DNA from 2 places in the Pseudomonas arsenicoxydans genome. Region 2 is predicted to be linked to the other one. Evidence: predicted binding sites of a transcription regulator. Region 2 holds the regulator's gene; the other holds the start of a gene.
The links. The regulator FliA, encoded in region 2, starts transcription of late flagellar genes. The targets are predictions, from matches to a motif close to CTAAAGTTTNNNNNNNNNNNGCCGNTAA.
Positions count from the first base shown of each region.

Region 1 (11,660 bases), 2.4 Mb from region 2:
ACACCCGGAAGAGTTGGTGCCCGGCACACTTCGAGTCGTATCCCTGCGCATGGACTACCTGCCGGGCGACACCGAAATGGCCAAACGCCTGACTCAACCTGCAAAAGCCTATGTCTCGCGTTATGCCTTGGGCCGCGATTACCACAAATTGATCCGTAAACGCGTGCAACAACTGGCCGAAAAAATTCAGGCGGTGATCGGGCCATTCGGTTACCGCGCCTTCGTCGACAGCGCTCCGGTGCTGGAAAAAGCCATCGCCGAACAGGCCGGTCTTGGCTGGATCGGCAAAAACACCCTGGTCTTGAACCGCAAGGCCGGCAGCTATTTCTTCCTCGCCGAACTCTTTGTCGATTTGCCGCTGCCGGTCGACCCGCCACACGGCACCGAGCATTGCGGCCGATGTACTGCGTGCCTGGACATCTGTCCGACCAACGCCTTCGTCGGCCCCTATGTATTGGACGCCCGGCGCTGCATCTCGTACCTGACCATCGAACTCAAAAGCGCGATCCCGGAAGATTTGCGCCCGCTGATCGGCAATCGGGTGTTCGGCTGCGATGACTGCCAGATCGTCTGCCCGTGGAATCGCTTCGCCCGTCCCTCAGGAGAAAGCGACTTCAAGCCACGGCACAACCTGGACAACGCCGAGCTGGCTGAGCTGTTCATGTGGGATGAGGACAAATTCCTCAGCAGCACCGAAGGTTCTCCGCTGCGCCGGGCGGGTTACGAGCGTTGGCTGCGAAACCTGGCGGTGGGTCTGGGGAACGCGCCGTCGAGCATTCCGGTGCTGGAAGCGTTGAAGGCGCGCCGCGACTATCCCTCCGAATTGGTCCGCGAACACGTCGAGTGGGCCCTGAAACAACACGGACTTCTGTAGGAGCTGTCGAGAGAAACGAGGCTGCGATCTTTTGATCTTGTTGAAAAAGATCGCAGCCTCGTTTCACTCGACAGCTCCTACTGGGATCCCGTGGAGGTCAGGCCTCGTCGTTGTAAACGAACTTCGGCATTTCCCAGTGAAAACGAATCGCCAGCAAGCGCAACAGGAACCCGCCGAACAGCGTGATCAAAATCGCCTGTTCACCCGGTAATTGCAGGTAAATGCAGAGCATGTAGCACCACGCCGCCGCGAACGAGACGCTAGCGTAAAGCTCGCGACGGAAGATCAGCGGGATGTCGTTGCAGAAGATGTCGCGCAGGATGCCCCCGAAAACCCCGGTAATCACGCCACTGACCGAGGCCACCAGCATGCCGTGGCCCATTTCCAGGGCGGTCATACAGCCAATCAGGGTAAACGCCACCAGGCCAACGGCATCGAGCACCAGAAACAGCGAGCGCAGGTGACGCATCCAGCGTGCAGCGAAGACGGTGAACATGGCCGCGATGGAGGTCAGCACCAGGTATTCCGGGTGCTTCACCCACGTCAGCGGGTAGTGGCCGAGCAGCACGTCACGCACTGAGCCGCCGCCGAGGGCCGTGATGCAAGCGATCAGCACCACGCCGAACCAGTCCATGCCGCGCCGACCTGCAGACAGGGCACCAGTCATGGCTTCGGCGGTGATGGCAATCAGGTAAAGCATCAGCAACATGGTGGCGGTCCTTGCAGGAAGGCGCGCAGTCTACTCACTTCACCGACGCCCCAAAAGAGGGCCGGCGCCATGTAGGAGCTGTCGAGTGCAACGAGGCTGCGATCTTTTGATCTGAAAAATCAAAGTCAAAAGATCGCAGCCTCGTTGCACTCGACAGCTCCTACACAGGTAGGATGCCAAATCAGAACTTGATGAAATGCTTGCGGTAGTGCTGCAGCTCGGCGATCGATTCGCGGATATCGTCCAGGGCCAGGTGAGTGCTGCCCTTTTTGAAGCTGTCGCGCACGTCCGGCGCCCAACGTGCAGCCAGCTCTTTGAGCGTCGACACGTCAAGGTTGCGGTAGTGGAAGTAGCTTTCCAGGGATTTCATGTGGGTATAAAGGAAGCGACGGTCCTGGCAGATGCTGTTGCCGCAGATCGGCGACTTGCCCTTAGGCACCCATTGTTCCAGAAAGGCAATGGTCTGCGCTTCGGCTTCGGCCATGCTGATGCGGCTGTCGCGAACCCGCTGGGTCAGGCCCGAGCCGCCGTGTTGACGGGTGTTCCACTCGTCCATGCCGGCGAGGATTTCGTCGCTGTGGTGGATGGCGATCACCGGACCTTCGGCCAACGTGTTCAGGTCGCTGTCCGTGACAATGGTGGCCATCTCGATGATGACGTCGGTATCAGGGTTCAGACCGGTCATTTCCAGGTCGATCCAGATCAGATTCTGCGGGTTTTGCATGTGTCGGCTCCTAGGCAATGCTGCGCAGTTTAGCCTAGGGCGGTGCCGGGGCGTGCTAAACTCGCTGCCGTTTTACCTAATCGCTGCATTCTTCATACGGAACACCCATGGCCAAACGCCAACTCAATCGTCGTCAAAACTGGCGCATCGAAAAGATTCAGGGCGAACGCGCTGCCCGCGCCGCCAAACGCGAGTCCTCGGCTGTCGAGGCACTTGAAGGTGGCGACCTGGGCCCGGAACAGACCGGCCTGGTGATCGCGCACTTCGGTGTGCAGGTCGAAGTCGAAGCCCTCGAAGGCGATTTGGCCGGCGAGGTGTTCCGCTGCCACTTGCGTGCCAACCTGCCAGCGCTGGTGACTGGCGACCAAGTGGTCTGGCGTGCCGGCAACCAGGGTATCGGGGTTATCGTGGCGCAATTGCCACGCAAAACCGAACTCTGCCGCCCGGACAGCCGTGGCCAGCTCAAGCCGGTAGCGGCCAACGTCGACATGATCGTCATCGTCTTCGCCCCGCTGCCCGAGCCTCATGCGAACCTGATCGACCGTTACCTGGTCGCTGCCGAGCACGCAGGGATTCGTCCGCTGCTGCTGCTCAACAAGTTCGACCTGATCGACGAGCAGAACGCCCCGGCGCTGAATGCCTTGCTGGCGGTTTACCGCACACTCGGTTACCCGGTGCTGGAAGTCTCGGCGCACCACGGCGACGGCATGGAGCAACTGCAGAAGCAACTGGACGGACGCATCAGCGTCTTCGTCGGCCAGTCTGGCGTCGGCAAGTCCTCCCTGGTCAACAGCCTGTTGCCGGAAGTCGAAGCCCGCGTCGGCCCGCTGTCCGAGCTGTCCGGCCAAGGCACCCACACCACCACCACCGCGCGGTTGTTCCACTTTCCCGGTGGCGGTGAGCTGATCGACTCCCCGGGTATCCGCGAATTCGGCTTGGGCCACGTGAGCCGCGCCGATGTCGAAGCCGGCTTCATCGAGTTCAACGACCTGATCGGCACCTGCCGCTTCCGCGACTGCAAGCACGATCGCGAACCGGGTTGCGCCCTGCTCAAGGCCCTCGAAGACGGTCGCGTACAGCAGCAACGGATGAACAGTTACCGCTCGATCATCGCCAGCCTGCCCGAAACCAGCTACTAAACAGACACGCCCACCACCCCGAGCCTTTCGGGGCGGTGGGTGGCTCGTCCGTCCTACAAAAAATTCTCGCGAATTAAACGTCAGACCTTTCTGTAAGGCCTCTTCGCGCCTATTTGCAGGACACTTCTCTTTAACCGCGCAGGCCTTGTTGCTGCCACTCAAGTGCATACATTCATGCCCTCTTCGCACTTTGGCGATACCGAGGGATAGCCATGCAGACCTACCATTTATTCATCAGCCATTCGTGGAATTACCCGCACGCCCACGACAATCTCGTGCGCTTGCTGAACGCGAAACCCGACTTCGCGTTCAAGAACTTTTCAGTGCCGCCGGACAACCCGATCGTTGGCGCAAAAACCGATGAAGAGCTGGAAGAAGCCATCGAAAACAAGATTCGAGCGTGCTCGGCAGTGCTGATCATGGCGGGGATGTATTCGACCTACAGCAAGTGGATCAACAAGGAGATCGAGATCGCCCGGCGCATGGGCAAGGTGATCATTGCGGTCAAACCGTTTGGTGCCGAGCGGATATCCACCGTGGTGCGCCGGGCGGCACATGCCGAATGCGCCTGGAACACCAACAGCATCATCAGTGCCATTCGCACTCACGCGGCGGGTTGAACCATGCGCAAGGGACTGTTCATTGGAATCAATCACTACCGCCATGTTTCACAACTCAGTGGCTGCAACAACGACGCGATGGCCATGGCCTCGGTGCTGGAACGGCATGCCAACGGGCGTCCCAACTTCAGCAGCAAGGTGCTTACCTCATCCGAGGAAAACCTGACCCACGCCACGTTGAAGCAGCATATCCAGAGCCTGTTTTCAGGTGATTGCGATGTCGCGCTGCTGTACTTCGCCGGCCACGGCCAGTTCGATACCAGCATCGACGAGGGCCTGCTGATCCCGCAGGACTTCGGTCAGGGCGTCGAAGGCATTCGCATCAGTGACATCCTGAACTGGGCGGACAACGCCACCCACATCAAGAACAAAATCATCATCCTTGATTGCTGTCAGGCCGGTGCGGCAGCTGCCATGCGCGGGTTGCGGGGCGGCAGTAGCGTAATCGGCGAAGGCATGACCATCCTCACCGCCTGCAAGAAAGAACAGGTTGCCCTGGAAGGTGGCGGTCACGGCGTCTTTACCGGTCTGTTGCTCCAGGCGCTGCATGGTGGAGCCGCCAATGTACTGGGCAAGGTGACGCCCGGCAGTGTGTATTCGTTCGTCGATAACGCGCTGGGTGCATGGGAACAACGGCCCGTGTTCAAAACCAACGTCTCGCAGTTCGTCCCTTTGCGCGAAGTCACGCCACTGATTGCCGAAGAGACCCTGCGCAAGCTCAAGGACTGGTTCCCGGAACCGAGCCATGTCTTTGCGCTCGATCCCAGCTACGAACCCACCGAAACATCGTTCGACCCGGACCACGGCGAAGTCTTCGCTCAACTGCAAAAGTGCAATCGCCACAGCCTGATCGAACCGGTGGACGCCGAGCACATGTACTACGCCGCCCTCAACTCCACAGGCTGTCGCCTTACGGCCCTCGGCGCCTATTACCGCGAACTCGCGATCAAGGGACATTTCTGATGCCAGTGTTTATCAGCTATCGCCATACCGACCGGCCACATGCTATCGCCATCAGCTCCCGCCTGATTCAGGCCAACATCAAGACCTACTTCGACGTGCTGGATCCGGAATCACAAACCACTGACGACATTACCGGGGTCATCACCCGGAACATCACAGCGTGCACGCATCTGATAGCGGTGGTCTCGGACAAGACCGCACTGTCTTGGTGGGTGCCCTTTGAAATCGGTGAAGCGACGATCAGTAACCGAAGGATCTGCTCATTCAAGACAGAGCCGACGACACTGCCGCTGTACCTCGATAAATGGCCAAAGCTCAGCACCGACAAGGATCTGGAGTTTTTCATTGATGCCTATCGAGAAGAAGTGGCGACCAAGCGTTCAATGTCGCTGGATTCGATCAACGAGTCCCTATACGGCACCTACAGTCGCAATGCCGAACTGTTCCACGACCATCTCAAGAACCGCATCAAGCGCGGTTTCTGAGTGCCTGATTCTGAAATAGGAGTGAACCTGATTCAGGACGAGACAGCAGGTACAAAAAAGCCGACATTTCTGTCGGCTTGATTGTTGTTGATCGTTCCCATGCTCCGCGTGGGAACGATCAGTAATCAATACGCGCAAGCGTTGAGCAAACAGGCCGGCCGGCAGGCCGCCTCGTTTGCTTTGGCGGTGCACGCCCCCTCGAGAGGCCGAGCGCAGGTTCTGCGCAGTGGGCAACCCGGCATGGATGCCGGGTTAGCCGCCCCCGGCCATGGATGGCCGATGGCGGCGGGCCCACGGAGCAGGACCGGAGCGAGGGCATGCCGAGCCTAAGCGAGGCACCGAACGTCAGGGGCAAAAGCGCTTGGTTACTTGGCGCTTCTCCAAGTGACCCGCCGTCAGGGCGGAACCCTAAGCCGCCGTAACCGCAGAAACGGATATGCCCCCAATCCCACCCCAACCCCAACCCCAACCCCAAGATCGGAAGTGCACAAAAAAGCCGACATCTCTGTCGGCTTTTTTGTTGTGGATCACTGCTTTGGCGAATCAGCCGGTTTGGCCGGTGCACCCGGTTTCGGCGCCGCATCCTCGAACAGGTTCAAGCGTTCACGCAGTTCGTGGGCCGGTACCGGTTGCTGGTCCGGCGGTAATGCATTTGGATCGACCGGTGTGGCAGGAGCTTCACCTGGCGCGGGCGCGGAAGCCGGAACGGGACCTTGTGCGCCTTCGATGGCCTCCTGGGCCTTCTTCGTCAGCACGACGATGTCGATACGACGGTTGACCGGGTTGAACGGATTCTTGCGATCGAACAATGACGACGACGCATAACCCACGACCCGGGCAACCTGCGAATCCGGATAGCTACCGGCAATCAGCGCACGGCGAGCGGCGTTGGCACGGTTGGCCGACAGCTCCCAGTTACCGAAGTCACCGGTGCCGGTGTAAGGCTTGGCATCGGTGTGGCCGCTGATGCTGATCTTGTTCGGCACCGCTTTGATGGTGTCGGCCATGGCCAGCAGGATGTCTTCGAAATACGGTTTCAGGCGAGCCGAGCCTGAGTCAAACATCGGACGGTTTTCGGCGTCCATGATCTGGATGCGCAAACCGTTCGGTGTGATTTCGAACAGGATCTGGTCCTTGAATTTTTGCAGCTGCGGATTTTCATCGACCTTGTTCTGCAATTCTTGCAGCAACAGTTCGAGGCGCTCCTTCTCCACCTGCTCGGCCATGCCTTCGACCTGATCGGTGTCGACGGTCACCTTGTCTGGCTGCGGCTGAGATTTCACCTCGGGGTTGAGGGTGTTCTCCGGCGCCAGGGTCGGCGTGCCGCCCAAATCGATGATGTATGGCGTGCCGCTTTCGCTGAAGCCGACCGGGTCCTTGAAGTAACCGGCGATGGCGATCTTCTGTTCCGGCGTTGCGGTGGACAGCAGCCACAGCACCAGGAAGAACGCCATCATCGCCGTCGCGAAGTCCGCGAAGGCGATTTTCCAGGCGCCCCCGTGATGCCCGCCGGCGATGCGCTTGACGCGCTTGATGATTATCGGCTGGTTATTTTCCATGGCTTAACGACCGCGGACCGCTTGTTCCAGCTCAGCGAAGCTAGGACGGTGCGCCGGGTACAGAACCTTACGACCGAACTCTACCGCCAGCGATGGCGGCATGCCGGAAGCCGAAGCCACCAGCGAAGCCTTGATGGCTTCGTAGACGTTGAGTTCTTCCTTGGCATCGTGGGCCAGGGAATGGGCCAGCGGACCGAAGAAACCGTACGCCGCGAGAATACCGAAGAAGGTACCGACCAGGGCCGCACCCACGTGCAGGCCGATGGATTTCTGATCGCCTTCACCCAGGGAAGCCATGGTCACCACGATACCGAGTACCGCCGCGACGATACCGAAACCAGGCATGGCGTCGGCAATACCGTTCACCGCGTGGGACGGGTGCTCAAGGTCTTCCTTGAGGCTGTAAAGCTCCATGTCGAACAGGCCTTCAAGCTCATGGGGAGCCATGTTGCCGGAGGACATGATGCGCAGGTAATCGCAGATGAAGGCGGTCATGCGTTCGTCTTTGAGCACAGTCGGGTACTTGGCGAAGATCGGGCTCGCTGCGGCGTCTTCAATGTCGCCTTCGATGGCCATCATGCCTTCGCGGCGGCTCTTGTTGAGGATCTCGTAGATCAGGCCCAGCACTTCCAGGTAGAACGTGTGGTTGAACCGCGAACTGAACATGCCCAAGGATTTCTTGAGCACGTGCATGGTCATGTAACCGGGGTTGGCCTGCAGAAATGCGCCCAGCGCCGCACCACCGATAATCATCACCTCGAAAGGCTGAATAAGGGCGGCAATCTTGCCGTGTGAAAGCACGTATCCGCCGAGCACGCTCGCGAATACGACGATGATGCCGATAATTTTAGCCATAGGTAGGAGAGCACTTACTGAGTCGGGTTCAAGGTCATATTCGGAAGTTAAAAAATCTCTTCTTCTACTTATCGGCAAAACTGCGCCAGACTATAGCCAGTTCAGGCGAAAAGCCAATTTGGCCCGTTCCGGGCATAGGTAATGCAGACGATGATCGCGTCCAACCATGGCTAACGAAACGAACGTTCCAACTCCAAAACCGACCACTCTCGAAGGCTGGGTCAAGCTTCTCGATGGCGTGCGCCTGCCGGTTCCGCAAGACAGTCATGACCGAGTCTGCAAAGCCATCGTCAACAGTCGAAGCTCTTTGCGTGATATCGCCGAACTGATCCAGGAAAGCCCGGCACTGGCCTTGAGTGTGATTCGCGAAACCAACCGCCACACCCACGGCAGCATGACCGAGCCTGCTGAAAACCTTGAGGTGGCGATCAATCGCCTCGGTTTGAAACGCACCGAAGAATTGCTCGCCCGACTTCCCGCCGAACCCTTGTCACAGATACCGGTTGCGCTGCGTCAGCTTCAATTGATCAGTCAGCACGCGACCCAACAGGCCAACGGTTTTTTCGCCAGTCGCCTGGCTCGTTTGTGGCAGGACATCCACTGGGGCAGCCTGCTGTTTCTTTCACCGCTGTGGCCGATGGCGCTGACTCATCCACAATTGCTTGAAGAGTGGGAGTTGCGGGTCATTCATAAAGGCGAGTCGGCTCGCATCGTCGAAAAGCAATTGTTCGGCGTGCGCCTTCTGGATATCTGTCTGGCACTGGTGGATATCTGGCGCCTGCCGATCTGGATTCAGCAAGGCTATCGACTGCTGCTGAACGAGCAGCGCGAACTGGTCAAAGTGCTGCGCATCGCCCGGGATGTCGACCATCCGTTGCGCCAGCAAAACCGCCTCGATGACGATCCAACCTTGCGCCGGTGGCTCAATCAGCCCGCCAATACTGTGTTGCTGGCCAATGGTCTGGCGCTGTCGGCGCAACACGCCTGGGACAGTCCGCATTGTGAACGCTGGCAGTACCTGACCAGCCTTTATCTGCAAATGCCGATGAGCGAAGTTCAGCAGCAATTGCACCAACAGGCGGTAAACAGCGCGCACCAGCACGCCATGCCGGACCTCTGGCACCCCGCCGTCTCGCTAATATGGCCCACGGGCATTAACCGTATTCACGCCGGTTTGCTGCCAGCCCCGGCGCCCACCGCCGAAGACTTGGCGAACTGGCGCAAGCAATGCGCCGAACTGCTGGTCGAGCCGAGCCGTTTCACCAACGCCATGCACTTGACCACCTCGGCCCGAGACGCACTGGTCGCGTGCGGCATGCGGCGGGTCATGATTTTGATGGCCGACCGTACGCACTCCAGTTTGCGCGCGCATCAAACGGCCGGGCTGACGAAGGAAGCGGCAGGCCTGAACTTTGTGGTCAGCCAGAGCACCGTGCTGCAACGCTTGCTCTCGCAACAGGCCCAAGTGCGCCTGACACCGGCCAACAACGCGCAGTTTTCAGCTTTATTACCCGTCAGCCTGCGCGCGCAGTTTCGCGGTGAACACTTGCTGCTGCGCTCATTGGTCAACAATGGTCGAGTGATCATGGTCGTTGTTGCCGATCAGGGCGGCGGGCCGTTCTCGGAGATCACTGTGCAAGCCTTCGGCAAAACCGCGCAGTGCATCGAAAAGGCCCTGCACAGCTTTAGCCACCGCGGCCAATAAGGCTGCGTTACAATCCTTTCCCTTTGTGCTCTGGAGACCTCACATGTCTGACTTCTCTGGCTTGGCGCTGGTCATCGAGCCGAGCGACTTGCTCCCTCGCCTTGAGTCCCGCGAACTGATTCTGGTGGACCTGACCAGCAGCGCCCGTTATGCCGCAGGGCATATTCCTGGTGCGCGCTTTGTCGACCCCAAACGTACGCAACTCGGCCAGGCGCCCGCGCCGGGGCTGATGCCGCCGCAAGCGGCCCTCGAAGCGTTGTTCGGCGAGTTGGGACACAACCCCGACGCCGTCTACGTAGTGTATGACGACGAAGGCGGCGGCTGGGCCGGGCGCTTCATCTGGCTGCTGGATGTCATCGGCCATAAAAAATACCACTACATCGACGGTGGCCTGACGGCCTGGCTGGCAGACGGCATGCCCATGTCAATCCAGATCCCGCCATCTGTGGGAGGCCCGGTTGCGCTGACCCTGCACGACGAACCCACTGCCACCCGTGAATACCTGCAAAGCCGTCTCGGTGCCGCCGACCTGGCCATCTGGGACGCGCGCGGCCCGCTGGAGTACTCCGGCGAAAAAGTGCTGGCGGCCAAGGCCGGACACATTCCCGGCGCGGTGAATTTCGAATGGACGGCCGGCATGGATCAGGCGCGCAACCTGCGCATCCGGCAGGACATGCCGCAGATCCTGGAACAACTCGGCATCACCAAAGACAAAGAAGTGATTACCCACTGCCAGACTCACCACCGCTCTGGCTTCACCTATCTAGTGGCCAAATCCCTCGGTTATCCGCGGGTCAAAGGCTACGCCGGCTCTTGGGGCGAATGGGGCAACCACCCTGATACGCCCGTAGAAATTTAAGGTTTTTAAGGACAGTTAATGAATAAGCGTTTGTTTATCCTCAGCCAATACCTGCTGCCTCATCACCTGCTGTCACGACTGGCCGGCTGCATTGCCGAATGCCGCGTACGCTGGTTCAAGAACGCCTTTACCGCCTGGTTCGCCAAGCGTTATCAGGTGGACATGTCCCAGGCGCTGGTTGAGGACCTGACTGCTTACGAGCACTTCAATGCGTTCTTCACCCGCGCACTGAAAGACGGCGCTCGCCCGCTGGACGAAACCCCAGGCGCCATTCTCAGCCCGGCCGACGGCGCGGTCAGCCAGCTTGGCCCGATCGAACACGGTCGCGTGTTTCAGGCCAAGGGCCACAGCTTCAGTGTCCTGGAATTGCTTGGCGGCGATGCGGCGAATGCTGCTCCGTTCATGGGCGGTGATTTCGCGACGATCTACCTGTCACCGAAAGACTACCACCGCGTGCACATGCCACTGGCCGGCACCCTGCGCGAAATGGTCTACATCCCGGGGCGGATTTTCTCGGTCAACCAGACCACCGCTGAAAACGTACCGGAGCTGTTCGCCCGCAACGAACGCGTGGCGTGCATTTTCGACACCGAGCGCGGGCCGATGGCCGTGGTGCTGGTGGGCGCGATGATCGTGGCCTCGATTGAAACCGTTTGGGCCGGGCTGGTGACGCCGCCTAAGCGGGAACTGAAAACCTTCCGTTACGACGAAGCCGCTCGCGCGCCAATCCATCTGGAAAAAGGTGCAGAACTGGGTCGCTTCAAACTGGGTTCGACGGCTGTCGTGCTGTTCGGGCCGGACCAGGTGAAATGGGCTGAAGGTCTCGGCGCCTTGTCGCCGGTTCAAATGGGCCAGGCGCTGGGTCTGCCAAAGGCCTGACCGGGCTGATCCGCCCCGCCGAATGAGTTCGACGGGGCGGAAATTGCTGTAGCACCGTCGCTCGATTTGTCCAGGAAAGCCCGAACGGCATGCGCCTGACAGACAAACAGTCGAGGTCCATAACTGCTACAGTCACGTCATTCACTGCCCATTTCCCGGTTGGAGTTTTTCCACGGCATGAATGAGACCAGCCCCCATCTGTTGTTACGTGTCCCGATCCCGACGCAACTGCGTCTGTCGTTCTGCGAACCCACGCCGCGCGACCTCAAGCGCTGGATCGCCGACCTGC
Region 1 is NZ_LT629705.1:481,449-493,108, forward strand. It holds gene queG (tRNA epoxyqueuosine(34) reductase QueG) at 1-874, shown strand, start outside; gene BLQ41_RS02165 (trimeric intracellular cation channel family protein) at 972-1,583, opposite strand; gene orn (oligoribonuclease) at 1,765-2,307, opposite strand; gene rsgA (small ribosomal subunit biogenesis GTPase RsgA) at 2,415-3,446, shown strand; gene BLQ41_RS02180 (TIR domain-containing protein) at 3,659-4,066, shown strand; gene BLQ41_RS02185 (caspase family protein) at 4,070-5,029, shown strand; gene BLQ41_RS02190 (toll/interleukin-1 receptor domain-containing protein) at 5,029-5,514, shown strand; gene motB (flagellar motor protein MotB) at 6,042-7,073, opposite strand; gene motA (flagellar motor stator protein MotA) at 7,077-7,928, opposite strand; gene BLQ41_RS02205 (HDOD domain-containing protein) at 8,095-9,633, shown strand; gene BLQ41_RS02210 (rhodanese-like domain-containing protein) at 9,677-10,492, shown strand; gene asd (archaetidylserine decarboxylase) at 10,511-11,371, shown strand; gene BLQ41_RS02220 (molecular chaperone) at 11,549-11,660, shown strand, end outside.
Region 1: motA (flagellar motor stator protein MotA) is a predicted target of FliA. The motif match lies at 7,997-8,024, and genes of this name have one in related genera.

Region 2 (11,660 bases):
TGACGCTTGAAGGCGCAGGGGTTGGCGCGGCGACCGGGGCCGGCGCACTGTAGGTGTTGGCACGACGATTACTGCGCGAGATGCTGAGAATCTTCTCGCACAGCAGTTGCTTGACCTTCTCCGGGTTACGGGAGATGTCTTCGAAATTCTTCGGCAGGAAATCCACTGCACCGGCGTCCAGCGCATCGAGGGTAACGCGAGCGCCTTCGTGGGTCAGCGAGGAGAACATCAACACCGGGGTCGGGCAGCGCTGCATGATGTGCCGCACCGCTGTGATGCCGTCCATCATCGGCATCTCGTAGTCCATGGTGATCACGTCTGGCTTGAGGGCCAGCGCTTGATCGATCGCCTCTTTTCCGTTGGTCGCCGTACCGACGACCTGGATATTCGGATCCGCTGAAAGAATTTCCGAGACGCGGCGGCGGAAAAACCCCGAATCGTCCACCACCAGGACTTTGACTGCCATAAACACTCCGTTAGATGGAGCGAGGCTTGGTCGCCCCGCTCCACCAGAATCAAATACGCCGCGTGGCGTAACGCTTGAGCATGCTCGGAACATCGAGAATCAACGCGATGCGACCGTCACCCGTGATGGTGGCGCCCGACATGCCCGGGGTTCCCTGGAGCATTTTGCCCAATGGCTTGATGACCACTTCTTCCTGGCCCACCAGTTGATCGACGACGAAGCCGATCCGCTGAGTGCCCACCGAAAGGATCACCACATGGCCTTCACGCTGCTCTTCGTGAGCGGCGGAGCTGACCAGCCAGCGCTTGAGGTAGAACAACGGCAGCGCCTTGTCCCGCACAATCACCACTTCCTGGCCGTCCACCACGTTGGTGGTCGAGAGGTCGAGGTGGAAAATCTCGTTGACGTTCACCAGTGGGAACGCAAACGCCTGGTTGCCGAGCATGACCATCAGCGTCGGCATGATCGCCAGGGTCAACGGGACCTTGATGACGATCTTCGAGCCCTGGCCCTTGGTCGAGTAGATGTTGATCGAACCGTTGAGCTGGGAAATCTTGGTTTTCACCACGTCCATGCCCACGCCACGACCCGACACGTCGGAGATCTCGGTCTTGGTCGAGAACCCGGGTGCGAAAATCAGGTTGTAGCACTCGGTGTCGCTCAAGCGATCGGCCGCGTCCTTGTCCATCACACCGCGCTTTACCGCGATGGAACGCAGGACGTTCGGGTCCATGCCTTTGCCGTCATCGGAGATCGACAGCAGGATGTGGTCGCCTTCCTGTTCGGCCGCGAGGATCACTTTGCCGCCGCGGGACTTGCCCGAGGCTTCGCGCTCTTCCGGCGACTCGATGCCGTGGTCGACCGCGTTGCGCACCAAGTGGACCAGCGGGTCGGCCAGGGCCTCCACAAGGTTCTTGTCGAGGTCGGTTTCTTCGCCGACCAGCTCCAGGATGATCTCTTTCTTGAGCTGGCGAGCCAGATCGCGAACCAGACGCGGGAAGCGTCCGAAGACCTTCTTGATCGGTTGCATCCGGGTCTTCATCACCGCGGTCTGCAGATCGGCGGTGACCACGTCGAGGTTCGACACGGCCTTGGACATGGCTTCGTCGCCGCTGTTGAGGCCCAGACGGACCAAGCGGTTACGCACCAATACCAGTTCGCCCACCATGTTCATGATTTCGTCGAGACGCGCGGTATCAACCCGCACAGTGGTCTCGGCTTCACTGGCCGGTTTTTCCGGTGGCGGCGCGGACGGCGCGGCGCGAGCCGGTGCCGGTGCAGCGGCGGCAGCCGGTTTCGGCGCTTCAGCTTTAGGTTCTGGTTTCGGTGCAGCAGCAGGTGCCTTGGCAGCAGGAGCGGTCACCACGGTGCCGGTGCCTACTTCGGTGAACTTGCCTTTGCCATGCAATTCGTCGAGCAGTGATTCGAACTCGTGATCGGAGATCAGATCACCGCCGGCCGCTTTAGCGGTCGGCGCAGCCGGAGCGGGTACGGAAGCAATGGCCGATTCCAGCGCATCAACGGCGAAGTTGCCCTTGCCGTGCAACTGGTCGAGCAATGCCTCGAATTCGTCGTCGGTGATGTCGGAGCTGTCGCCTGCCGCTTTCGGGGCAGCCGGTGCCGCAGGCGCAGGCGCTGCCACCGCATCGACAGCGAACTGGCCTTTGCCGTGCAGTTGATCGAGCAACGACTCGAACTCGGCATCGGTGATTTCGTCACTTGCCGCCGCTTGTGCCGATTGCACAGGCGCAGCCGCCGGCGCTTCAGCCTGAGCCTTGACGGCGTTCAGCGAGTCCAGCAGTTGTTCAAATTCGTTATCGGTGATGTCGCCCGACTCTTCAGCGGCCGGAGCCTGGACCACTTCAGCCACCGGCGCTGCTTCATCAGCGATTTGCGGCTCGGCCAGGCGGGCCAGTGCCGCAAGCAATTCTGGAGTCGCAGCCGTGATCGGGCTGCGTTCGCGGACTTCGGTGAACATGCCGTTCACCGCATCCAGCGCTTCGAGAACCACGTCCATCAGTTCCGAGTCGACGCGACGCTCACCCTTGCGCAGGATGTCGAACACGTTCTCGGCGATGTGACAGCACTCCACCAGCTCGTTGAGCTGGAGGAAGCCGGCGCCCCCTTTTACAGTGTGAAAACCGCGAAAAATTGCATTGAGCAGATCCGCATCATCCGGTCGGCTTTCAAGCTCGACCAGCTGTTCGGACAGTTGCTCTAGAATCTCGCCGGCCTCAACCAGGAAATCCTGAAGGATCTCTTCATCGGCGCCGAAGCTCATTAAGGGGGGTGCTCCTAAAGGTCTAAAAACCTAAAAAACCTAGAATCTAAAACTCTAAAATCCTAGGCTGGATAACAAATCGTCCACATCGTCCTGACCGGACACAACGTCTTCTCTTTTATCGGCATGAATCTGCGGACCTTCACCCTGAGAGAGATGTTTTTGTGGATCTTTTTCAGCCAGCATCGCTTCACGGTCATGTTCAATACCCGCAAAGCGGTCTACCTGGCTGGCCATGAGCACGAGCTTGAGCAGGTTGCTTTCAACTTCGGTGACCAATTGGGTCACGCGCTTGATCACCTGACCGGTGAGGTCCTGGTAATCCTGAGCCAGTAGGATGTCGTTGAGGTTGCTTGACACCACGCGATTGTCTTCGCTGCTGCGTGTCAGGAAACCGTCGACCCGCCGCGCCAACTCGCGGAACTCTTCAGCCCCGACTTCACGACGCATGAACCGTCCCCAATCCGTGCTCAACGCCTGAGCTTCATTGCTCAGGCCGTTGACCAGCGGCGTGGCGTTTTCCACCAAGTCCATGGTGCGGTTGGCAGCGGCCTCGGTCAGCTTGACCACATACCCCAGACGCTCGGTGGCATCGGTGATCTGGGACACTTCCTCGGCTTGCGGCATGTTCGGGTCAATCTGGAAATTGACGATCGCGCTATGCAGCTCGCGAGTGAGCTTGCCCACCTCCTGATACAGGCCGCGGTCACGGGTCTGATTGAGCTCATGGATCAGTTGCACAGCATCGCCGAACTTGCCCTTTTCAAGGCTGTTGACCAATTCGACCGCGTGTTTTTTCAGGGTCGATTCAAAATCGCCCTGTGAAGATTCGTTATTGTCCATAGCTCCCCCGGTGACGCAGTGTCTCAACCGATGCGTTCGAAAATCTTTTCGATTTTGTCTTTCAACGCCTGGGCCGTGAAGGGTTTGACCACATAGCCGTTTACACCGGCCTGGGCCGCTTCGATGATCTGCTCGCGCTTGGCTTCAGCGGTGACCATCAGCACTGGCAGGTGCTTGAGCTTTTCATCGGCGCGCACGTGGCGCAGCAGATCGATGCCGGTCATGCCAGGCATGTTCCAGTCCGTTACCAGAAAGTCGATGCTGCCGCTGTTGAGAACCGGAATGGCGGTAGTGCCATCGTCAGCCTCGACCGTGTTGGTGAACCCAAGGTCACGCAACAGGTTTTTTATGATCCGCCGCATCGTTGAGAAGTCATCAACGATGAGGATTTTCATGTTCTTGTCCAATTCGACCTCCAAGCAGTCTTAAACGCGCCCAGCACCTGGACACGCCATTTCAATCAATCCGGCAATGCACTCGATGACTGTCTGGAGCACAACAGATCGCGACCGGTGCAGTAAATCCCGCACCGGTCCCGCTCGCAGTGTCCCCACACTGCCTTCAGCGCGCTCGCCACTCCCCCAAACGCCCCCGCAAGCGGGCCGCGCACTGGCTGTGTAACTGGCTGACCCGGGATTCGCTGACCCCAAGGACCTCACCGATTTCCTTGAGGTTCAGCTCTTCGTCGTAGTACAGCGCCAACACCAGTCGCTCACGCTCCGGCAAATTGGCAATCGCGTCCGCCAGCGCCGCCTGGAAGCGTTCATCTTCCAGATCGCGTGACGGTTCCAGATGAGCACTGGCGCCGTCCTCATGCAGCCCTTCGTGTTCACCGTCCTGTAACAGGTCGTCGAAACTGAAGAGGCGGCTGCCCAAGGTGTCGTTCAAAATCCCGTAATAATCGTCGAGACTCAATTGGAGTTCGGCCGCAACCTCGTGATCTTTAGCGTCACGACCGGTTTTAGCTTCAATCGAGCGAATTGCGTCACTGACCATGCGGGTATTGCGGTGGACCGAACGTGGCGCCCAGTCCCCTTTGCGAACTTCATCGAGCATCGCGCCGCGGATTCGAATGCCCGCGTACGTCTCGAAACTCGCGCCCTTGCTGGCGTCATATTTGGTCGACACTTCAAGCAGGCCGATCATTCCGGCCTGGATCAGATCTTCAACCTGAACACTGGCTGGCAGACGTGCCAGCAGGTGGTAAGCAATGCGTTTGACCAGTGGCGCGTAACGCTCGATCAGCTCGTACTGCGCGTCACGTGCCGACTTCTTGTAGAGGTTGTAGCCACTGGCTGTCATAGGACGGGTCCTGCGGTCTGTTGCACGAGACGCTCAACGAAAAACTCCAGGTGCCCACGCGGGTTGGCAGGCAACGGCCAGGTATCGACCTTCTGCGCAATCGCCTTGAACGCCAGGGCGCATTTGGAGCGCGGGAAGGCTTCATAGACGGCGCGTTGCTTCTGCACAGCCTTGCATACGCTTTCGTCGTAAGGCACAGCGCCAACGTATTGTAGGGCGACGTCGAGGAAGCGGTCCGTGACCTTGGTCAACTTGGCGAACAGGTTGCGACCTTCCTGCGGGCTTTGTGCCATGTTGGCCAGCACGCGGAAGCGGTTCATGCCGTAATCGCGGTTCAGCAACTTGATCAGTGCGTAGGCGTCTGTGATCGAGGTCGGCTCGTCGCATACCACCAGCAAGACTTCTTGCGCTGCGCGAACAAAACTGACTACCGAGTCACCAATACCTGCAGCCGTATCGATCACCAGGACGTCGAGGTTGTCGCCGATATCGCTGAAGGCCTGGATCAGGCCGGCGTGTTGAGCCGGGCTCAGATGAACCATGCTCTGGGTGCCGGACGCGGCCGGGACGATGCGGATTCCGCCGGGGCCTTGCAACAGAACGTCGCGCAGCTCACAGCGGCCTTCGATGACGTCGGCCAGGGTACGTTTGGGTGTCAGTCCCAGGAGGACGTCGACGTTCGCCAACCCCAGGTCGGCGTCCAACAGCATGACGCGACGGCCGAGCTCAGCCAGGGCCAGTGACAAATTCACTGACACGTTAGTCTTGCCGACGCCACCCTTGCCGCCGGTCACCGCGATCACCTGTACGGGATGCATGCTGCCCATGTTATTTCTTTACCTTGTCTTGCATAGACGGAGGCCACATTACTGGCTGCGCGTTCTCAAACGGAACAATGCATGGCAGACCATCGATGTAGGTACGAAAACTGTTCATTACTACCTCAGCCAACCTGCTTGGTCGGACTGTGGTAAATATCAGCGAACATGTCAGCCATGGCTTCTTCGCTGGGTTCTTCCTGCATTTGCACGCTAACGGCGCGACTGACCAACTGATGACGACGCGGCAGATGCAAATCATCCGGAATCCGCGGGCCATCCGTCAGGTAGGCCACCGGCAATTCATGACTGATTGCCAGGCTTAACACCTCTCCCAGACTTGCCGTTTCATCCAGTTTAGTCAGGATGCAGCCAGCGAGCCCGCAGCGCTTGTAACTATGATAAGCGGCCGTTAGAACCTGTTTCTGGCTGGTGGTTGCCAACACCAGGTAATTTTTTGATTTGATGCCACGTCCGGCCAGGCTTTCCAGCTGCATGCGCAGTGCCGGATCGCTGGCCTGCAGGCCGGCGGTATCGATCAGCACCACGCGTTTGCGCAGCAATGGTTCCAGTGCCTGGACCAGCGACTGGCCCGGATCAACGTGCGTTACCGACACATTGAGGATCCGGCCCAGCGTCTTGAGTTGTTCCTGAGCACCGATACGGTAGCTGTCCATGCTCACCAGCGCGATGTTTTGCGCGCCGTACTTGAGCACATAACGGGCCGCGAGCTTGGCCAGGGTGGTGGTCTTGCCCATGCCGGCGGGGCCGACCATGGCAATCACGCCGCCCTCTTCCAGAGGCTCGACTTCAGGTGTGGCGATCATCCGCGCCAGGTGCGCCAGCAGCATGCGCCAGGCCTGACGAGGCTCTTCAATATCGGTAATCATTGCCAGCAGATCGCGCGACAACGGGCCGGACAAGCCGATGCGTTGCAGGCGACGCCAGAGGTTGGCCTGGGCCGGGCGGCTGCCTTGCAGCTGATTCCAGGCCAGGGAGCCGAGTTGTACTTCCATCAGTTCGCGCAGGCTGTTGAGCTCGAAACGCATCGAGTCGAACGCCCGTGGGTCAACGCCACCTGCCGCTGGCGCAGGGGCCGGCGCAGCACGACGGGGCTGGGTGTAAGTAGGTTCGATCAGCGGTTCGGCGGCGGTCAATGGCAGGCCGGCGAACAACTGCCGATTGGTGGTTTTGTCGCCGTCGGTCTCGCCTTCGCCACGCAGGCTCAATTCGGCCTGGGCGGTAACGATCCGCGACTGGGTCTTGCGCAGCTCATCCTCGAGTTCCATGTTCGGAACGCGCGGGGCCAGCGCCGACAATTTGTAATCGAGGGCAGCCGTCAGTTCGACACCGCCAGCGATCCGGCGATTGCCGATAATCGCGGCATCAGCGCCCAGCTCATCACGAACCAGTTTCATGGCCTGACGCATATCGGCGGCGAAAAAACGCTTAACTTGCATAAACCACTACCTCAGCCGTTGGGCCCTACTGTCGCAACGATGGTCACTTGCTTGTTGTCAGGAATTTCCTGGTAAGCCAACACATGCAAACCCGGGACTGCCAGTCGGCCGAATCGCGAGAGCATCGCGCGAACCGGACCGGCCACCAGCAGAATCACCGGCTGACCTTGCATTTCTTGACGCTGCGCCGCTTCGATCAACGAGCGTTGCAGCTTCTCAGCCATGCTTGGCTCCAACAGAACGCCCTCTTCCGAGCCTTGTCCTGCCTTCTGAAGACTATTGAGCAATATCTGTTCCAACCTTGGCTCAAGAGTGATAACTGGCAGCTCGGAGTCAGTCCCCACAATGCTTTGGACGATTGCACGGGAAACGCCGACGCGCACCGCGGCGACCAGCGCGGCGGTATCTTGACTCTTGGCCGCATTGTTGGCGATGGCCTCGGCGATGCTGCGAATGTCGCGCACCGGCACTTGTTCGGCCAACAACGCCTGCAACACCTTGAGCAGTTGCGACAGCGAGACCACACCCGGCACCAGCTCTTCGGCCAGCTTGGGTGAGCTTTTGGCCAGCAATTGCATGAGTTGCTGGACTTCTTCGTGACCAATCAGTTCGCTGGAGTGCTTGTACAGAATCTGGTTCAAGTGGGTCGCCACGACCGTGCTGGCATCGACTACGGTGTAACCGAGCGATTGTGCCTGGGCGCGCTGGCTGATTTCGATCCAGACCGCCTCCAGACCAAAAGCCGGATCTTTGGCGGTTATGCCATTGAGCGTGCCGTAGACCTGCCCCGGGTTGATCGCCAGTTCGCGATCCGGGTAAATCTCCGCTTCCGCCAGGATCACCCCCATCAACGTGAGGCGATAGGCACTCGGCGCGAGGTCGAGGTTGTCACGGATGTGCACAGTCGGCATCAGGAAGCCCAGGTCCTGGGAGAGCTTCTTGCGCACGCCCTTGATCCGCGCCAGCAACTGACCACCCTGATTGCGATCCACCAGCGGGATCAGGCGATAGCCGACTTCCAGCCCGATCATGTCGATCGGCGTCACGTCGTCCCAGCCAAGTTCCTTGGTTTCCATGGCACGGGCCGGCGATGGCAGCAGCTCCTGCTGGCGCTTGACCTCTTGCAAGGCCTGAACCTTGACCACGTTCTGTTTCTTCCAGAACAGGTACGCGCCGCCGGCCGCCAGGGCCGCCATGCTGAGAAAGGAGAAGTGCGGCATACCGGGCACCAACCCCATCACCGCCATCAAACCTGCCGCCACGGCCAACGCTTTTGGCGAGGCGAACATCTGGCGACCGATCTGCTTGCCCATGTCTTCCGAACCGGAAGCACGGGTCACCATGATCGCGGCCGCTGTCGATAACAACAGTGATGGCAATTGCGCCACCAAACCGTCACCGATGGTCAACAGCGCGTAAACCTTGCCGGCGTCGCCGAAGCTCATGCCGTGCTGGAAGATCCCGACCGCCATGCCGCCGATCAGGTTGATGAACAGAATCAGCAGGCCGGCGATGGCGTCACCGCGCACGAATTTGCTGGCACCGTCCATGGAACCGTAGAACTCGGCTTCCTGGGCGACTTCCATGCGGCGCAGCTTGGCTTGGTTCTGATCGATCAGGCCGGCGTTGAGGTCGGCGTCGATGGCCATCTGTTTGCCGGGCATCGCATCGAGGGTGAAGCGTGCGCTCACCTCGGAAATCCGCCCGGCACCCTTGGTCACCACGACGAAGTTGATGATCATCAAGATCGCGAAGACCACGATACCGACCACGTAGTTACCGCCGATCACCACCTCACCGAAGGCCTGGATCACCTTACCCGCGGCGGCATGTCCTTCCTGACCGTGGAGCATTACCACCCGCGTGGAGGCCACGTTCAGCGCCAGGCGCATCAGCGTCGCCACCAGCAGGATGGTCGGGAAAACGGCGAAATCCAGCGGCCGCAAGGCGTACACGCAGACCAGAAGCACGACGATCGACAGCGCAATGTTGAACGTGAAGAACACGTCCAGCAGGAACGGCGGCACCGGCAACATCATCATCGCCAGCATGACCAGCAGCAACAACGGCACACCCAGGTTGCCCCGACTTAAATCGGCAACGTTTGTGCGGGCAGTGTTGAGTAACTGAGAGCGATCCACCGGTTTTCCCCGTTCCTTTAAAGCAAACTTTTGACGCCCAAAGCAGGCGCAGAGCAGCTATTGCAAGAAGCCTTCCAACTTTTGCAGGCGCTTGAAATAGAGGGTTTACCCGGGGGAATTGCGGTGACTGGACTGACCTCATCGCGGGCAAGCCCGCCCCACAGGTGACCGAGTTCTTCCTGAGGAAATGCGATCAAATGTGGGAGCGGGCTTGCCCGCGATGGAGCCGGCACTACTAGCGAATCTTTCAGGAATCGCGACGCAGATCCGGCGGAATCGGCAAGTCGTCCTTGAGCGGGTCCGGGCGTTTGCCCTTGCCCGCGCGGTGCTGGCGGATCTGGTAGACGTAGGCCAGTACCTGGGCAACCGCCAGGTACAGCCCACCGGGAATTTCCTGCTCCAGCTCGGTTGAGTAATAGATCGAGCGCGCCAGGGCCGGCGATTCGAGCAACAGCACATTGTTGGCCACGGCGATCTCACGAATCTTCAATGCCAGGAAGTCGCTGCCCTTGGCCAGCAGCATCGGCGCCCCGCCCTTCTCCGGGTCGTACTTGAGGGCGACGGCGTAGTGGGTCGGGTTGGTGATGACCACGTCGGCCTCCGGGATCGCCGCCATCATCCGGCGCTGGGACATCTCGCGCTGTAGCTGACGAATTCGCTGCTTGACCTCCGGCCGCCCTTCCTGATCCTTGTGCTCATCGCGCACTTCCTGCTTGGTCATCAGCAGTTTTTTGTGGCTTTCCCACAGCTGCACCGGCACATCGACGGCGGCGATGATGATCAGCCCGCAGGCCATCCACAAGGTGCTCCAGCCCACCACTTGCAGGCTGTGAATGATCGCCATTTCCAACGGTTCGTGGGCGATGCGCTGCAAGTCATCGATGTCCGACGACAATACTGCGAGCGCCACGAACAGGACGATGATGAACTTGGCAAACGCCTTGATCAGCTCCACCAATGCCTTGGTGGAAAACATCCGCTTGAGGCCACTGAGCGGGTTCATCCGACTGAACTTCGGCGCCATGGAGCTGAACGCAAACAGCCAGCCGCCTAGGGAAATCGGGCCGATGATCGCCGCCAGCACCAGCGAGATCATGATTGGCTGAATCGCCCACAAGCCGATCTGCCCCGAGTGCAGCAAGTAATTGGCCATGGACTTCTGGTCCATGATCACTTCCCGTGGCAGCGAGAAGTTGATGCGCATCAGCTCCATCATGTCTTGCGCCAGGGCACCGCCGAAAATCAGCAGCGCACTGGCGCCGACGAGCATGATCGCCAGGGTGTTGAGTTCCTTGGATCGCGCCACCTCGCCTTTATCGCGGGAGTCTTTCTTGCGCTTGTCCGTGGGGTCTTCTGTTTTGTCTTGACCGCTTTCGCTCTCAGCCATGACTCAGCGCGCCTGTGCCAGTTCGCGCAACAACTGCAAGGCCTCGACGGCCATGGGTTGGTACTGGTTGAGAATGTCCCCCAGGCTGACCCAGAGAATGAACATCCCGAGCACCAGGGTCAGCGGAAAACCGATGGAGAAAATGTTCAGCTGCGGCGCCGCCCGGGTCATCACGCCAAACGCGATATTGACCACCAGCAACGCGGTGATAGCCGGTAGCACCAGCACCAACGCGGCACCCAGGACCCAGCCAAGCTTTCCGGCCATTTCCCAATAATGATTGACCATGAACCCGCTACCGACCGGCAGCGTGGTAAAGCTTTCAGTGAGCACCTCGAAGACCACCAGGTGACCATTCATCCCCAGGAACATCAACGTCACCAACATGGTGAAGAACTGCCCGATCACCGCCACCGACACGCCGTTGGTAGGGTCGACCATGGACGCGAAGCCCATGCCCATCTGAATCGCGACAATCTGCCCGGCCACCACAAATGCCTGGAAGAACAACTGAAGGGAGAAACCCAGCACCGCGCCTATAAGGATCTGCTCGCCAATCAGCAGCAGCCCACTGAGGTCCAGCGGATTGACCGGCGGCATCGGTGGCAGCGCCGGGGTGATCACGACCGTAATCGCCAGGGCCAGATAGGCTCGTACGCGCCGGGGGACCAGGGTCGTGCCGAAAATCGGCATCACCATCAGCATCGTGCCGACGCGAAACAGCGGCAACATGAACGTCGCCACCCAGGTGCTGATCTGGGTATCGGTCAGTTGCAGCAGCGACGACATGGATTAGCCGATGACCATGGGAATACTGCCGTACAACCGCAGGATGTAATCCATGAAGGTCTGCACCAGCCACGGGCCGGCGACGATCAGAGTCACCAGCATCACCAGCAGACGTGGCAAGAAGCTCAGGGTCTGTTCGTTGATCTGGGTCGCCGCCTGGAACATCGCCACCA
Region 2 is NZ_LT629705.1:2,888,184-2,899,843, reverse strand. It holds gene BLQ41_RS13470 (protein-glutamate methylesterase/protein-glutamine glutaminase) at 1-466, opposite strand, end outside; gene BLQ41_RS13465 (chemotaxis protein CheA) at 516-2,747, opposite strand; gene BLQ41_RS13460 (protein phosphatase CheZ) at 2,802-3,590, opposite strand; gene BLQ41_RS13455 (chemotaxis response regulator CheY) at 3,614-3,985, opposite strand; gene fliA (RNA polymerase sigma factor FliA) at 4,152-4,892, opposite strand; gene fleN (flagellar synthesis regulator FleN) at 4,889-5,719, opposite strand; gene flhF (flagellar biosynthesis protein FlhF) at 5,836-7,170, opposite strand; gene flhA (flagellar biosynthesis protein FlhA) at 7,182-9,311, opposite strand; gene flhB (flagellar biosynthesis protein FlhB) at 9,559-10,698, opposite strand; gene fliR (flagellar biosynthetic protein FliR) at 10,702-11,487, opposite strand; gene fliQ (flagellar biosynthesis protein FliQ) at 11,491-11,660, opposite strand, start outside.